Regions from separate parts of the Kitasatospora sp. NPDC127116 genome, predicted to be linked through region 1. Evidence: riboswitches for the same ligand, from Rfam matches in the RefSeq annotation. Region 1 holds a riboswitch; the other holds the start of a gene.
The links. Region 1 has a riboswitch for glycine ahead of gcvT (glycine cleavage system aminomethyltransferase GcvT). Riboswitches for the same ligand answer to the same signal wherever they lie in the genome.
Positions count from the first base shown of each region.

Region 2: another riboswitch for glycine. It lies ahead of gcvP (aminomethyl-transferring glycine dehydrogenase); the one in region 1 lies ahead of gcvT (glycine cleavage system aminomethyltransferase GcvT).

Region 1 is NZ_JBHXTL010000006.1:136,241-144,810, reverse strand. Features, by position in the region: gene ACFVHV_RS04465 (ABC transporter substrate-binding protein) at 1-1,605, opposite strand, end outside; gene ACFVHV_RS04460 (ABC transporter permease) at 1,686-2,675, opposite strand; gene ACFVHV_RS04455 (enhanced serine sensitivity protein SseB C-terminal domain-containing protein) at 3,121-4,047, opposite strand; gene ACFVHV_RS04450 (enhanced serine sensitivity protein SseB C-terminal domain-containing protein) at 4,165-4,968, opposite strand; glycine riboswitch at 5,227-5,328, shown strand; gene gcvT (glycine cleavage system aminomethyltransferase GcvT) at 5,557-6,678, shown strand; gene gcvH (glycine cleavage system protein GcvH) at 6,779-7,159, shown strand; gene glyA (serine hydroxymethyltransferase) at 7,240-8,508, shown strand.
Region 2 is NZ_JBHXTL010000044.1:42,985-51,554, reverse strand. Features, by position in the region: gene ACFVHV_RS19530 (DNA polymerase IV) at 1-622, shown strand, start outside; gene ACFVHV_RS19525 (MFS transporter) at 765-2,261, opposite strand; partial or broken gene ACFVHV_RS19520 (YsnF/AvaK domain-containing protein) at 2,463-2,927, opposite strand; partial or broken gene ACFVHV_RS19515 (PRC-barrel domain-containing protein) at 3,354-3,737, opposite strand; glycine riboswitch at 3,964-4,067, shown strand; gene gcvP (aminomethyl-transferring glycine dehydrogenase) at 4,305-7,205, shown strand; gene ACFVHV_RS19505 (DUF5999 family protein) at 7,326-7,517, opposite strand; gene ACFVHV_RS19500 (hypothetical protein) at 7,975-8,547, opposite strand.

The DNA of each region.
Region 1 (8,570 bases):
GCGGGCGCCCTTGTCGGGGTTGATCGCGGCGTCGTCGATCAGCTTGTTGACGGCGGAGTCGTTCAGCTGGGCCAGGTTGTTGTTGCCGGACGGCTTGATGGTGCGGCCGTCGACGATCTGCTGGAGGAAGCCGTAGCCGGTCGGCCAGTCGGCGCCCCACTGCATCATCATCAGGCCGATGTTGTGCTCGGCCGCGAACTGCGGGGACCCGGCGGCGTCCTGCAGGTACTTGCCCTGCGGGTACTGCTGGATCTCGGCGTTGATGCCGACCTTCTTCAGCGCGGCCTGGATCGAGGTGGCCGCGGCGACCTCGGTGGCGCGCTCGGTGCGGGCCGACAGGACGGTGTTGATGCCGCCCTCCTTGCCGCAGGCCTTCAGGGCTTCCTTGGCCTTGGCCTCGTCGCCCTTGTTGTCCTTGGTCTCGTACAGGTTGAAGTCCTGGTGGCCCGCGATGTCCGGCGGGAGGACCGTGTTGGCGATCTGGCCGCGGATCGGGCCGCCGAGCGCGGTCTGCACCGAGACCTTGTCGATCGCGTACTGGACGGCCTTGCGGCACTCGACGTTGTCGAACGGCGCGAGCTTGGAGTTGATCGCCATGTACACCAGACGGCCGCCGTAGGCGTTGTCGGTGCTGGCCTTCAGCTTCGGGTTCTGCAGGATCTGCGCCTGGGTCTGCGGGTCGACGCCGCCGCCCACCAGGTCGACCTGGGCGTTGCCGGCCAGCAGGTCCTTGTCGATGGTGGCCTGGTCGATGTTGAACTTGAGCACGATCTTGTCCGCGAGCTGCTTGCGGATCGGGTCGGTGCTCTTGTCCCAGTTGGTGTTCGGCACCAGGACGGCCTGCTTGCCGTCCTCGTAGGACTCGAACTTGTAGGAGCCCGAGGACGCGATCTTCTTCACGTACTCCGCACCGGTGTCCTTGGCCTGCGGGACGGGCACGGTCTCCGGGGCGCTGACCAGGTAGTCGAAGTCGGCGAAGGGGTGCTGCAGGTGGAAGACGATCGTGGTGTCGTCGGGCGTCTCGATCGAGTTGAGGCCGCCCTCCTTGTCCTTGTACGGACCCGCGTACGGCGTGGCGTTGTCGACCAGCAGGTCGTGGAAGTACACCGGGCCGTTGGAGTTCACGTCCAGCGCGTAGTTCGAGCGCTCGATGGCGTACTTGACGTCCTTCGAGGAGATCGGGGTGCCGTCGTCGTACTTCAGGCCCTTGCGGAGCTTGTACGTCCAGGTCAGGCCGTCCGCGCTCTGCTGGCCCATCGACTCGGCGAGGTCCGGGACGAGCTTGTTGCCCTCCTCGCCCGGCGCCGGGTTGAAGGTGGTCAGCGGCCGGCCGTACAGACGCGAGAAGTTGTAGATGTACGCGTAGTACGTGTTGCCCGGGTCGAGCGAGTCGGGGGTGCCCTTCATCTCGTAGGTCACCGTCCCGCCCTTCTTGTCCGAGGCGTTGACGATGCCCTTGGTGGCCGCGTTGGCACCGGAGCCGCCCTCGGCGGAGCCGGAGGCCGTGGAGGACCCTCCGTTCTTCGACGAACTGGTGCAACCGGTCACGACCAGGACCGCGGCGGCAGCCGCCGCGGTCAGGGCGACGGTACGGGACCTACGCATGGGTGAGATCAACCCCTTGAGGATGTGGAGGAGGGATTCTGACGCACCGTCGAGTGACGGGTGGTCCGAGTGACGCAGGGTCAGTTGTTCTTGGGGTCGAGGGCGTCGCGCAGCCCGTCGCCGAGCAGGTTGAAGGCGAGCACGGTGACGAAGATCGCCAGACCGGGGACCACCATGTACTGGGGGTCCACCTGGTAGTACCGGATCGCGTCCTGGAGCATCCCGCCCCAGGAGGCCTGCGGGGGCTGGATGCCGACGCCGAGGAAGCTCAGCCCGGCCTCGAAGAGGATGTTGGTCGGGATCAGCAGGGTCGAGTAGACCAGGATCGGACCGACCAGGTTGGGCAGCAGTTCCTTGAACAGGATGAACGGTCCGCGCGCGCCGAGGCTGCGGGCCGCGTGGACGAACTCCCGCTCGCGCAGCGACAGCGTCTGGCCGCGCACGATCCGGCCCATGTAGGGCCAGTTGAAGAAGCCGATCACGAAGATCAGCACCAGCATGTGCAGCGGCAGGCCGTGCAGGCCGAACGCGCCGCCCTGGAGCGAGGTCGAGATCGCGATGGCGAAGAGCAGCAGCGGGAACGCCAGGAAGACGTCCATCACCCGGCTGATCAGGGTGTCCACCCAGCCGCCGTAGTAGCCGGCCATGATGCCGAGCACGGTGCCGATGGTGTTGGACAGCAGGGTCGCGCCGAAGGCGACCAGCAGGGAGACCCAGGAGCCCTCGATGACGCGGGTGAGCAGGTCACGGCCCTGGAGGGGGTCGACGCCGAGCGGGTGGTCCCAGCTCATGCCGCCCCAGTCGCCGAACGGCAGACCGCCGAGGTCGGCGTCCAGCAGGTCCTGGTGGAGGGCGTCCGGGTCGAGCCCGAACATCGACTCGATCGGCTTGGCGAGCACGGCGAGCAGGATCAGCAGGATCACCACGACGCCGCCGGCGACGGCGGCCTTGTCCCGCTTGAAGCGGGTCCAGGCGATCTGGCCGAGGGAGCGGCCCTCGATCTTCTTGGCCGGGCTTGCGGTGGCGGGTGCCTCCGGATCGTTCCCGGCGGTGGTCACGGTTGCGGTCATGGTCAGTTGGTCCCCTCGCCGACGGTGGCCGGCCCACGGGTGCCGGTCGCCGGCTTCGGCGGTGCGGCTGCGGACGTGCGGAGGTGCTTAGGAGGAGCGGGTGTTGACGGCAGTGCGTCGTGCACAGGCACTGCCACCACGCGGGATGGGCGTCGCGTGGGCGGACTGTCGGCGTGCGCGCTCGCCCTTGTGGGGTTCAAGCACGCGCGGTGCGTTGCGCAGAACTCTCTGCCATCCGAACTGGCTTGCGCCAGCCCTGCCAACCGACAGATGCCCAACTGTGATCTGCGTGCATGCACCTCCCCGGTCTTCGGCATATACCTCTTCACATGGCTGTAACTGCCATGTCAAGATGACCGGAGCACACATCCGGAAATTCGTCCGGAAAGCATCGAAGCCGACTTGATGGACAATCAAGTCGGCTTCGGGGAATGAGTTTTGGGAATCAGCGCCCGGGGTAGCCGGGCCACGGCCGCTGCGGCGGCTGCTGCTGCCAGCCCTGCGCCGGCGACTGGGTGCCGTACCCGTAACCCGGCATCGACTGCCCCGGGTACGGCGGCGGGGGCACCGGCGGGTACGGACCGGTCGGCGGGCGGCCCGCCTCCCGGTCGAAGAACGGCCGCGCGTTGGCGCGCATCCACAGCGCCACCGGGTCGTACTCGTCCGACATCGCCACCGTGGACACCGCGAGCCCCTCCGGGGCCACCGCGATCGCACGCTGCATCAGCGCCCGCACCGCCTCCACCGCCGGCGGCGAACTCTCGTACAGGTCGAGGCCGATGGCCAGGTACGGCTCCCCCACCGCGGGCTGCACCCAGGCCCGGCGCAGGGCCCGCACCGCGCGCACCTCGGCGGCCTGCCGCTCCAGCAGCGCGAAGAACGACTGGGCGTTCAGCTGCGGCTCGCTCAGCTTCAACGGCCCGGCCGGCAGCCGGTCCAGGCCCGCGGCGACCCGCCGCAGGTCCGCCCACGGCACGCCGACGCCGCCGCCGGGCGCGTGCGGGTTGAGCCACAGGCCCCAGCGGGTGCGGTAGAGCGAGGCCGCGATCTCCCGGCCGGAGATGACCTCGTGGGCCCGCGCCCAGCCGGAGGCGGTCAGCTGCTCGGACGAGGTGACGGCCGGCGCGTAGCCGTGGCCGCTGATCTCCATGTTCCCGTACTGGGCGTCCGGGCTGCCCGGCGTGCCGTGCCACAGCAGCATCCAGACCTGGCCGTCCGCCAGCGCGTGCAGCAGCCGCTCGTACGCGTCGTAGCGCTCCGGCGCGACGTCGCGCAGGGCGCGCTCCAACGCGCCGGGATCAGCTCCCGGGCGCCCGGCCGGTGCCTGGCCCCAGGGCCCCGGCACACCGCCCGCTCCCGTTCCCGCACTCATGCGCCCACCTCGCCGCGCCTCTTTCCCTCAACCCGCCGGCCCGTCGGCCGTCTGCACGCACCCTATGGCGCTGCACCGGCCACCGCCACGGCGACGTGCCTTTGATACGAACCCCGCTCAGCCCCGCGAATAGAACGGCAGTACCCGGGTGAGCAGCCACTCGACCACCGGGTCGTCGGCGAGGTCGAGCAGTACGAGGTGGACGCCGCCGGGCAGCGGCGCGGTTCCCAGCGCTCGGCCGAGCGCGTCGTTCACCGCGGCCGGATCGGCCGGTGCCGCCGGGTCCAGCTGGACGCCCACGAACATCACGGTCGGCTCGCCCTCGATGCTGGCCAGCGCCCTGCGGGCGGTCAACACTCCCGGCATTGCCGACAGTTCGCCCCGGCAGGCGGCCAGGAAGTGCTCCGGGTCCTCGCCCGGCACCGGCTCGCGCAGCGCCACCCGGCCGCCGGTCGGCGCCGTGGCGTCGTCAGCGGCCTCCCAGCGGTCCCCGCGCGGACCGCGGCGCAGCTCGGCGACCCCCTGCGGCGGCACCGGGATGCCCACGGCCGCGTCCGGGTTCACCGCGATGCCCACGCCCAGCGGCAGCCCGCGGGCGAACTCCCACACCGGCGCCACCGCGAAGGCCATCCCCGGCGCCTGCTGGAGGAACACCTCCTGCGAGGAGAACACCGGCACGTACGGATCGCCGCCCAGCTCGACGGTCGGCAGGTCCAGCGCCTGCCCCTGCGGATCGGCCCCGGCCGGCAGCGGCACCCACACCTGGCTGCGCGCCAGCACCTCGATCACCCTCGGCGTCGCGCCCGGGTCGCCCAGGGCCGCGGTCAGCACCTGCTCCAGCTCGTTGGCCGGCCAGGAACCGCCCGCCGGCGCCTCCTGCGGTCCGCCCCACTCCTGCTGCTGCTCCACCGGGTACCCCATGCGCCGCCGATCCCGCCCTCTGCCGCTCGGCCGCCCTCTGCTGCGCCGACGCGCAGCAGTCTAGGGCCCCCGGGGCCTCCCCTTTAGGGCTCGTGTTCGGGTGCCGCGCGGGCCCCGGTCCCGGGTGCCGTCCCGGGCCCGCGCCCGGGTGCCGCGCGGTGTGACCGGGTCCCCTCTCCCCTCGCCGTCCCGGACGTGCCATGATGTGCCCGTCCGACGGCATGCGCCGCGGGCCCCCACAACTCCATACCGGCCGCTCGAACCCGCGCGGGAGAGCCCGGAGTGCCGTTCAGGCACAGCCGGCGCCGAAGGAGCAAGTCCTCCCCGGAATCTCTCAGGCACCCCTACCGCACGGGTTAGGCACATCTGGAAAGCGGCGCCCGGCCCTGTCGTGCGCCCACCCACGGTGCAAGCCGTCATGCTGTCCCCCAAGCTGGAAACAGCTGCGGGCGGTGGGCGGTGAAGCTCTCAGGTTCGACGACAGATGGGGAGACCCACGCCGCCGCATGCCCGCGCGCAGGGTCGAACCCGAGCGGGTCCGGTCCGGCGCGTGCACCCCTGAGTGCCCCGACCGAGGAGTTCCTGGCCATGTCGTCCCTCCGCCTGACCGCGCTCGACGCGCTGCACCGCGCCCTCGGCGCGACCATGACCGACTTCGCCGGCTGGGACATGCCGCTGCGCTACGGCAGCGAGCGCGAGGAGCACCTCGCGGTCCGCACCCAGGCCGGCCTGTTCGACCTCTCGCACATGGGCGAGATCACCGTCACCGGCCCGCAGGCGGGCGAGATGCTGGACCACGCGCTGGTCGGCTTCGTCTCCGCGCTGGGCGTGCTGCGCGCCCGCTACACCATGATCTGCGCCGAGGACGGCGGCATCCTGGACGACCTGATCGTCTACCGCCTGCGCGAGGACGCCTTCCTGGTCGTCGCCAACGCCTCCAACGCCCAGCTGGTCCTCGACGAGCTGATCGCCCGCGCCAAGGGCTTCGACGCCGTCGTCACCGACGACCGCGACACCTACGCGCTGATCGCCGTCCAGGGCCCGGAGGCCACCGGCATCCTGACGAAGACCACCGACGCCGACCTGCCCGGCCTGAAGTACTACGCGATCCTCCCGGCCCGGGTGGCCGACCGCGACGTGCTGCTCGCCCGCACCGGCTACACCGGCGAGGACGGCTTCGAGATCTTCTGCCGGCCGGCCGACGCCGAGCCGGTCTGGCAGGCGCTGACCGCCGCGGGCGAGGGCCACGGCCTGATCGCGTGCGGCCTGTCCTGCCGCGACACGCTGCGCCTGGAGGCCGGCATGCCGCTGTACGGGCACGAGCTGTCCACCGACCTCACCCCGTTCGACGCCGGCCTGGGCCGGGTCGTCCGCTTCGACAAGACCACCAACGAGGGCGCCTTCATCGGCCGCAAGGCGCTGGAGCAGGCCGCCGCCGCGGCCGAGACCAACCCGCCGAAGGTGCTGGTCGGCCTGGTCTCCGAGGGCAAGCGGGTGCCGCGCGCCGAGTACACCGTGGTCTCCACCGAGGGCGAGCCGATCGGCCGGATCACCTCGGGCGCGCCGTCCCCGACCCTGGGCAAGCCGATCGCGATGGCCTACGTCGACGCCGCCCACGCCGTCCCCGGCACCACCGTCGCGGTGGACGTGCGCGGCAAGCACGAGCCCGTCCAGGTCGTGGCGCTGCCGTTCTACAAGCGCGCCCGCTGAGCCTTCGCCGAGGCCCCCGTTTTTCCGTTTGCGCACGTCGCGGCCGTCCGCGCGGCGGCCCGCTTCGTCGTACCCGCTTCCCATCCTGGAGAATGACGCCATGAGCAACCCCCAGCACCTGCAGTACACCAAGGAGCACGAGTGGCTGACCGCGGCCGCGGACGGTGTCTCCACGGTCGGCATCACGGAGCACGCCGCCACCGCCCTCGGTGACATCGTCTACGTGCAGCTGCCCGAGGTCGGCGAGACCGTGACCGCCGGCGAGACCTGTGGCGAGCTGGAGTCCACCAAGTCGGTCAGCGACCTGTACTCCCCGGTGACCGGCGAGGTCACCGAGATCAACCAGGACGTCATCGACGACCCGGCCTCCGTGAACGCGGACCCGTTCGGGAACGCCTGGCTGTTCAAGGTGCGCGTCGAGGCCACCGACGAGCTGCTCAGCGCCGACGAGTACGACGCGCTCATCAACCCCCAGGGCTGAGCCACCCGACGGGACGGGCCGCGCACGGCGGTCCGCCCCGCCCCGGCCCCTTTCCCTCCTCCTCCCGGGAAGACCACACCATGACGGTTCTCAACCAGTCCCTGCACGCCCTCGACCCGGAGATCGCCGCCGCGGTCGACGCCGAGCTGCACCGCCAGCAGACCACCCTGGAGATGATCGCCTCCGAGAACTTCGCCCCGGTGGCGGTCATGGAGGCCCAGGGCTCGGTGCTGACCAACAAGTACGCGGAGGGCTACCCCGGCCGCCGCTACTACGGCGGCTGCGAGCACGTCGACGTGGTCGAGCAGATCGCGATCGACCGCATCAAGGCACTGTTCGGCGCCGAGCACGCCAACGTCCAGCCGCACTCCGGCGCGCAGGCCAACGCCGCCGCGATGTTCGCGCTGATCCAGCCGGGTGACACCATCCTGGGCCTGAGCCTGGCCCACGGCGGTCACCTGACCCACGGCATGAAGATCAACTTCTCCGGCAAGCTCTACAACGTGGCCGCGTACCACGTGGACGAGAAGACCGGCCAGGTCGACATGGCCGAGGTCGAGCGCCTCGCCAAGGAGCACCAGCCGAAGCTGATCATCGCCGGCTGGTCGGCCTACCCGCGCCAGCTCGACTTCGCCGCGTTCCGCCGGATCGCCGACGAGGTCGGCGCGCTGCTCATGGTGGACATGGCGCACTTCGCCGGTCTGGTGGCCGCCGGGCTGCACCCGAACCCGGTGCCGTACGCGGACGTGGTCACCACCACCACCCACAAGACCCTGGGCGGCCCGCGCGGCGGCGTCATCCTGTCCAAGGCCGAGTACGCCAAGAAGATCAACTCCGCGGTCTTCCCCGGCCAGCAGGGCGGCCCGCTGGAGCACGTGATCGCCGGCAAGGCGGTCGCCTTCAAGGTCGCGGCCTCGGAGGAGTTCAAGGAGCGCCAGCAGCGCACCCTGGACGGCGCCCGCATCCTCGCCGAGCGCCTGCTCCAGGCCGACGTGGCCGAGGCCGGCGCCAGCGTGCTCTCCGGTGGCACCGACGTCCACCTGGTCCTGGTCGACCTGCGCAACAGCCAGCTCGACGGCCAGCAGGCCGAGGACCGCCTGCACGAGGTCGGCATCACCGTCAACCGCAACGCGATCCCGAACGACCCGCGCCCGCCGATGGTCACCTCGGGCCTGCGCATCGGCACCCCGGCCCTGGCCACCCGCGGCTTCCAGGCCGAGGACTTCCGCGAGGTCGCCGACATCATCGCCGAGGCGCTCAAGCCCGCCTTCGACGAGACCGTCGCCACCGCGCTCAAGGCCCGGGTCAGCGCCCTGGCCGACAAGTACCCGCTGTACCCGAACCTCTGATCACTCCGGTGATCGTTCGGGCGGGGTGACCGGCCTCACCCCTCCGGCGTACCTGGCACCCC
Region 2 (8,570 bases), on a different contig from region 1:
GGACCTGGCCGACCGGGAGCGGGTGCTGCGCGAGGTGGAGGCGCTGGCCGGGCGGTGCGTGCGGCGGCTGCGGGCGGCCGGGCGCTCCGGGCGGACGGTGGTGCTCAAGGTCCGGCGGTTCGACTTCTCGACGCTGACCCGCTCGGAGACGCTGGGCGGGCCCACCGACGACGAGACGGTGATCACCGCGACCGCGCGCCGGCTGGCCGAGCAGGTCGACATCACCGGCGGGGTCCGGCTGCTCGGCGTGGGCGTCGCCCAACTCGCCGACTACACCCAGGAGGACCTGTTCGCCCAGGCGCTGCGGGAGGAGGCCGCGGAGCACGCGGAGGCGGCGGCCGAGACCGAGGAGGCCGCGGAGGAGCCGGAGGCCGTCGTGGTGCGGCGCTGGATGCCCGGGCAGGACGTCCGGCACGCGGAGCACGGGCCGGGCTGGGTGCAGGGCAGCGGCGTCGGGAGGGTCACCGTACGGTTCGAGACGCCGTGGAGCGAGCGCGGGCGGGTGCGGACCTTCGCGGTGGACGACCCGGCGCTCGAACCCTCCCGGCCGCTGCCGCTGCGCCGGGACGAGGGGGCGGACGGAGCGCCGGACGAGGGCGGCGGTCCGGCGGAGGGCGCCTGAAACGCGAAGCGGCCCCACCCGGTGGGGGAGTACCGGGTGGGGCCGATCACCGTGCCGGACCCCGTACGTTCGTGATGCCCTCGCGACGTACGGAGGCCGGGGCCCCGCGCCCTGTCCCTGAGCGCGGGGGCCGGACGCCCTGTCAGGCGTCGGTCTTGACCAGCTCGGGGCTGGAGTCCTGCTGGGCCGCGCCGCCGGCGACCGTCGCGGTGGCGGCCGCGGTGCCGCCGCGGATCAGGAACGGGACGACGCCGGCGACGGCGCAGACCACGGCTGCCGTCCAGAACGCGTGCTTGTAGGCGTCCAGGGTGGGCAGGGAGAGCGGGATCTGCGGCGGCAGCTTCATGGTGTCGCCGGTCAGGATGGCGGCCATGACGGCGGTGCCGATCGCGCCACCGACCGTGCGCAGCACGGAGTTCATGCCGTTGGCGATGCCGCTCTGCTCGACCGGGACGGCGCCGTTGATGTAGGCCGGCATCGCGGCGAAGGCGAGGCCGACGCCGAGACCGAAGATCGCCGAGGCGGTGTAGATGTCGCCCTCGTGCCCGTGGCGCACGGCCAGGTAGGCCATCGCGACGGCGCCGAGGACGCCACCGAGGACCAGCGGCAGACGCGGGCCGCGACGGGCGATCAGCAGGGCGCCGACCGGGGCGGCGACCATCGAGCCGATCGCGGACGGCAGCAGCAGGAGGCCGGCGTGCAGCACGCTGGCGGTGAAGCCGTAGTGGGTCAGCTTCTCCGGGGTCTGGGCGAAGTTGCTGATGACCATGAAGGAGCCGTACATGCCGAAGCCGATGAGCAGGCCGGCCACGTTGGTGAAGGCGACGGCCGGACGGGCCATCATCTTCATGTCCACGAGCGGGTGCGCGACCTTGGTCTCGATGATCCCCCAGACCAGGGCGACCACGGCGGCGACGGCGAACAGGCCGAGCGTCTTGTTGGAGGTCCAGCCCCAGTGGTTGCCCTGGCTGACCGCGACCAGCAGCGCGGAGAGCCAGCCGGCCAGGGTGAGGGCGCCGAGCGGGTCGGCGCCGCCCTCCTTGTCGGTGACCGGGTCGGTCGGGACGCGGAAGGCGACCAGGGCGATCGCGATCAGGCCGAAGACCAGGCCCATCCAGAAGATCGACTTGTAGTCCCAGTGCTCCAGCAGGAGGCCGGTGGCGACCAGGCCGAGGCCGGAGCCGACGCCCATCGAGGCGCTGATGGCGGCGACGCCGCCGGTCACCTTCCGCTTGGGCAGCTCGTCCCGGACGATGCTGATCGCCAGCGGCAGGACGCCACCGCCGGCGCCCTGGAGGACACGGGCGACGACCAGCCAGGTGAAGGAGTGGGTGCTGACCGCCAGCGCCGAACCGGCGACCAGGCCGGCCAGCGAGATCAGCAGCATCGGCTTGCGGCCCCGGAGGTCGCCGAAGCGGCCCAGGAGGGGAGTCAGCACGGCTGCGGAGAGCAGGTTGGCGGTCATCAGCCAGGTGATGCTGGACGCGGAGACGCTCAGTTCCTTGGCCAGCGAGGGCAGGATCGGGACGACCGCGGTCTGCACCACGCTGAACGACAGCATCGCCAGGATGAGGGCCGGCAGGACCCGGGCGCTGCTCTGCTTCTCGGCCGCGGTGGTGGGCTGTGGTGCCTCACTCACGGTTGCTTCCTCCCGTACATAGTGAATGAACTGAAGTAACCATGCAGGGAGATACTTCAGAGTGTCAAATATCGAGTGGTTAAGCTTTGGCAAAGACGAACGGTCGGGTACGCGACAAGGGAGGTCGGGCGCCCGGTCGGGCGCGCGACCAGGGCCCCGGACGGTGTCCGGGGCCCTGGTCGCGGGGCGTTGCCCCCGCGGTCAGACGAGCGGTCGCAGGCCGGCCGGGCGGGGCGCCTCGTGGGCCATGTCACGGGCCGCGTCGGGGGACGCGCCGGAGGGCGGGGCGGCGGAATGGGCGGGGGTGGCCGAGGCGGTGGGCCGGGTGGCGGTGGCGTCGTGGACCTCGACGTTCTCGCGGCGGAGTTCCTCCCGGACCACCTCCTCGGTCGTGTACCGCTCGACGATCAGGCGGACCCGCTCGACGGGGGCGAGGTACTTGCGCACCACCGCGCGTTCCTCGCGGAGGGTCACCTCCTCGACGGCCTCGGAGATCTCCTTCTCGGTGAGCGTGGCGCGCTCGGCGTCGCTGATCGGCGTCCGCTCGACCCGGACGCGCTCGCGGACCACCGGGATGCGGCGCTCCACCTGTTCGGTCGTCACGTACTTGCGCAGCTTCGCGGTACCGAGGGTGTGCCACTCGGTGGTGATCTCCAGCCGCTCCTCGCGGCAGGTGATCTCGACCGGGCTGCTGGGGGCGGACGAGGAGGCGTCGGCGTTCGCGGCGGCGGTGACGTTCGCGGCCGCGGTGGTGGCGGCCGCCGGGGCGAGCGTGGGGACGGGCGTGGCGGCGGGCTGCGGCTGCGGCTTCGGCTCCACGACGGGGGCGGCGGAGGCGGTGCTGGCGGCGGGTGCGGCGAAGCCGGGCTCGGCCGGCGGGGAGGCGGTGGGGGCCGCGGGGGTGCTGAGGCTCCGCAGCTCGGCCTCCGGGGCGGTCCTGGTGGTGTCGGCGGCAACGGGCGCGGCGGCAACGGGGGGCCTGGTCGGTGCGGACTCGGGGGAGTGCTCGGGCGACCGCTCGGGTGACCGCTCGGGGGTGTGGAAGGTGAGCGACTTGGCCGGGGCCGCCGCGGTCGTCGTGGCGGCCGCCGCCGCCGTGGTGCCGAAGTCGAGGTCGGGCTGCCTGGGCCGGCTCCCGTTCTCGCCGTTCGGGCGGCTGTCCATCGGGGTGTCGAGCCCGTAGTAGCGGTAGAGCTGGAGCTCCTGGGCGGGGGACAGGTGCTGGCCGACGCCGAAGTCCGGCGACTCCTTCACCAGCGACTTGTCGTACGGCACCCGGAGCTCGTCGCCGGCGAACTCGCTCGTGGTCAGGGGGACGAAGGCGTCCCGGCCGAAGATGCCGGTCCGGACCGCGGCCCACTCGGGCCGGCCGGTGGCGTCGTCCAGGTAGACCTCGTCGACCGTGCCGATCTTGTCTCCGTTGCGGTCGACGGCTTTGTGGCCGATGAGGTCCCGGGGGTCGATGTCCGTCTGCACTTCTTTCCTCCCGCGCGCTGAACCTGCGGAACTCCCGCAGGAAGGCGGCCGGAGCACCCGATTCCGTCCGCCACTTCACACCAAAAGCCATGAATCGGACGAGCGCGACCCCGGGTGCGCCGTACGGGGTTGGCACTGGACCGTCCGGGGGACGCGCGTAGACCTCCAGTGACCAGACACACCCGTGATCGGGGGGCCTCCCGCTGGTACCCTGGGCGGCGACCGCAGAGCCCGCTCGGGAGAGTCTCCGATCACGAAAACCGCTGGTCGGAGCGCCGAAGGAGCAACTCCTCCCCGGAATCTCTCAGGCATCCGTACCGTGTGGGGTAGGTCACTCTGGAAAGCAGGGCAGGAGCGTCGGCACGGAAGCCGGCGATCACCACCCTCACCGACGGTGCAAGCCGGCGGGGCGCCCACAGCGCTCCGTGCGGGTGAAGCTCTCAGGTCCCGATGACAGAGGGGGAGGCCTGTTGGGTCCGCGCGCCCAGGCTCGTCCGCTGCCCGCAGCGGTGGAGCCGGCCGGCGTGCGTACCCCCGCCGGTCCGTGACCAGGAGGCCTCGACCACCATGAACGCCCAGCCGAACGCGGGACGCCCCACCGGCGCCTCGACCCTCACCGAGCTTGAGCTGGCCAGCCCCTTCGAGAACCGCCACATCGGCCCCGACGCCGCCGCGCAGGAGAAGATGCTGGCGTCCGTCGGCTACGGCTCGCTGGACGAGCTCGCCGGGACCGCGGTGCCCGAGGCGATCCGCTCCATCACCGCCCTGGACCTGCCCGCGGGCCGGTCCGAGGCCCAGGTCCTCGCCGAACTGCGCGAGCTGGCCGGCCGCAACCAGGTGCTCCAGCCGATGATCGGCCTGGGCTACTACGGCACCTTCACCCCGCCGGTGATCCTGCGCAACGTCATGGAGAACCCGGCCTGGTACACCGCCTACACCCCGTACCAGCCGGAGATCTCGCAGGGGCGCCTGGAGGCGCTGCTGAACTTCCAGACCCTGGTCTCCGACCTGACCGGCCTGCCGACCTCCGGCTCCTCCCTGCTGGACGAGGGCACCGCGGCCGCCGAGGCGATGGCGCTGGCCCGCCGCGTCACCAAGGTCAAGGGCGGCGTCTTCCTGGTCGACGCCGAGACCCTGCCGCAGACCGTCGCGGTGATCAACACCCGCGCCGTGCCGACCGGCGTCGAGGTCGTCGTCGCCGACCTGTCCGAGGGCATCCCGGCCGAGATCGCCGAGCGCGGCGTCTTCGGCGTGCTGCTCCAGTACCCGGGTGCCACCGGCGTGGTCCGCGACCTCACCCCGGTGATCGAGCAGGCGCACGGCCTGGGCGCGATCGTCGCCGTCGCCGCCGACCTGCTCGCGCTGACCCTGCTCAAGTCCCCGGGCTCGCTGGGCGCCGACATCGCCTGCGGCACCTCGCAGCGCTTCGGCGTGCCGATGGGCTTCGGCGGCCCGCACGCCGGCTACCTGTCGGTGCGCGCCGAGTACGCCCGCTCGCTGCCCGGCCGCCTGGTCGGCGTCTCCGTCGACGTCGACGGCAACCGCGCCTACCGCCTGGCGCTGCAGACCCGCGAGCAGCACATCCGCCGCGAGAAGGCCACCAGCAACATCTGCACCGCCCAGGTGCTGCTCGCCGTGATGGCCTCGATGTACGCCGTCTACCACGGCCCGGACGGCCTGGCCGACATCGCCCGCCGCACCCACCGCTACGCCGCCGCGCTCGCCGAGGGCCTGCGGGCCGGCGGCGTCGAGCTGCTGCACGGCGAGTTCTTCGACACCGTCACCGCCGTCGTCCCGGGCCGCGCCGCCGAGATCGCCGCCGCCGCCCGCGCCAACGGCATCAACCTGTTCCAGGACGGCGCGGACCGGATCTCCGTCTCCACCGACGAGACCACCACCCGCGAGCACCTGGCCGGCGTCTGGGCCGCGTTCGGCGTCGAGCCGGTCGAGGTCCCCGAGACCGCCGACGCGCTGCCCGCCGCGCTGCTGCGCGAGGACGAGTACCTGACCCACCCGGTCTTCCACAGCCACCGCTCGGAGACCGCCATGCTGCGCTACCTGCGCCGCCTGTCGGACCGGGACTACGCGCTGGACCGCGGCATGATCCCGCTGGGCTCCTGCACCATGAAGCTCAACGCGACCACCGAGATGGAGGCGGTGACCTGGCCGGAGTTCGGCCAGCTGCACCCCTTCGCGCCGATCGACCAGGCCCAGGGCTACCTCACCCTGATCCGCCAGCTGGAGCAGCAGCTGGTCGAGGTGACCGGCTACGACGCCGTCTCGATCCAGCCGAACGCCGGCTCGCAGGGCGAGCTGGCCGGCCTGCTGGCCGTCCGCGCCTACCACCACGCCAACGGTGACACCCAGCGCGACGTCTGCCTGATCCCGTCCTCCGCGCACGGCACCAACGCGGCCTCCGCCGTGATGGCCGGCATGCGGGTGGTCGTGGTGAAGACCCTGGTCGACGGCGACGTGGACGTCGAGGACCTGAAGGCCAAGATCGAGCAGCACCGCGACAACCTGTCGGTGCTGATGGTCACCTACCCGTCCACCCACGGCGTGTACGAGACCCAGATCACCGACATCTGCGCCCTGGTGCACGAGGCCGGCGGCCAGGTGTACGTGGACGGCGCCAACCTGAACGCCCTGGTCGGCCTCGCCAAGCCGGGCAAGTTCGGCGCGGACGTCTCCCACCTGAACCTGCACAAGACCTTCTGCATCCCGCACGGCGGCGGCGGCCCGGGCGTCGGCCCGGTCGCGGTGCGCGCCCACCTGGCGCCGTACCTGCCGAACCACCCGCTGCAGGCGGAGGCCGGCCCGGCCACCGGCGTGGGCCCGATCTCGGCCGCGCCGTGGGGCTCGGCGGCCATCCTGCCGATCTCCTGGGCGTACGTCCGGCTGATGGGCGGCGAGGGCCTCAAGCGCGCGACCCAGGTCGCGGTGCTGAACGCCAACTACATCGCCAAGCGCCTGGCGCCGCACTTCCCGGTGCTCTACACCGGCCCGGGCGGGCTGGTCGCGCACGAGTGCATCATCGACCTGCGCCCGCTGACCAAGGAGACGGGCGTGACGGTGGACGACATCGCCAAGCGCCTGATCGACTACGGCTTCCACGCGCCGACGATGTCCTTCCCGGTGGCCGGCACGCTGATGATCGAGCCGACCGAGTCCGAGGACCTGTACGAGATCGACCGGTTCTGCGACGCGATGATCACCATCCGGGCCGAGATCGACAAGGTCGGCTCGGGCGAGTGGGCGGCCGACGACAACCCGCTGCGCAACGCCCCGCACACCGCCGCCACGCTGGCCGGCGACTGGGCGCACGGCTACTCGCGGCAGGAGGCGGTCTTCCCGGCGGGCGTGAACCCGGCGGACAAGTACTGGCCGCCGGTGAGCCGGATCGACGGCGCGTACGGCGACCGCAACCTGGTCTGCTCCTGCCCGCCGCTGGACGAGTACGGCGTCTGACCGGACCGGGCCCTCGGAGGTCCGACCCGCACGACAGGGCCCCGGCGGAGTTTCCGCCGGGGCCCTGCCCGTGGTGCTGTCGAGTCGGCGGCTGCCCCCGCCGTACGGCCGGACGGGTGGTCAGGCCGCGTGGGCGACAGGGCGGCGCGGGGCGATCACCCGGCCGTCGGGCAGCAGCTCTCCGGTGTCCTCGAACAGGACGACGCCGTTGCAGAGCAGGCTCCAGCCCTGCTCCGGATGGCGGGCCACCGACGCGGCCGCCTCGCGGTCCTCGGACTCGGCCGATGGGCACTCAGGACGGTGCTGGCACATACGCGTACCCTCGCTTCGCTCTGCGATCCTCCCCGTGGTGCGGTCGCCGGAGGCCGTGCCGTCCGGAACCGCCGCGGTGGTCGGATCCTGTCCGCACGCCGGCCAAGTGTGGACCGGCGTTCAAGTGGGTAGGACAGGGGGTCCTTCCACGCTGGTTCCCAGTGTCGGCATCCCGGGACCCGCGCGCAGGGATTTCGTGACATGCGCCACAACTCCCGGGTAGAGATCACCCGTTCAGGTGGGGCCGACGGGAAAAGGCGCACCAGTGGGTCAGTCGGGGCATGGCCCGATGAGGCCATGCCGGATGGCCCGGACGGGTGGTCGCCGTTCGGGTGAGGAGCCGCGGGGGCGGGTGCGCCGGCAGGGCCGGGGGACCGCGGGGCGCCGTGCGGGCGCGCGGGTACGGCCTCGGGCCGCCGGGCGGGTGGGCCCGGCGGCCCGAGGGGGCGTCGGTGGGTCAGGAGGAGCCGAGCAGCAGCGGCCTGGCGAGCGGGGCGCGGGCGAGCAGCGGCAGCAGTTCGGCGGCCGGGCAGGCGCGGTGCGCGGTGACGCCGAGCGGGGCCGGGGCCAGCGGGATCAGCAGGTCGGCGGCCGGGTCGCCGTCGGGGCCGTGCAGCCACAGCGCCGTGGCGTACTGGCCGGGGAACGTCAGCAGCCGGGGCTGTTGGCGGGTCCGGGAGGTCTGGGCGAGCTGCCAGGCCTCGCGCAGCGCCCGGACCGTCGAGTCGAGGTAGGGGCCCGCGGTGAAGTGGGAGAAGGTGTGGCCCTCGGCGCTCTGCACCACCTCGGCGGCGGCGGCCACCTCGGCGCCGTCCTTGATCAGGAAGCGCCAGCCGGTGCGGCGGGCGGCCGGGAGCTCCGGGCGCCCGCCGGTCAGGACGTGCACCGCGAGGGGGTGGGCGGGGAGCAGCGGGCCGGTCGGATGACGCAGTGCTGCGGCGGCGGGCTGGCGCAGTGCGGTCTCCGAGTCGAGCGCGCCCAGGACGGCGCGCAGTGCGCTCGGCGGGGGCTGGGGGGTTTGCAGAGTCATGGCGGGGTCCGCCTCTCCAAGCG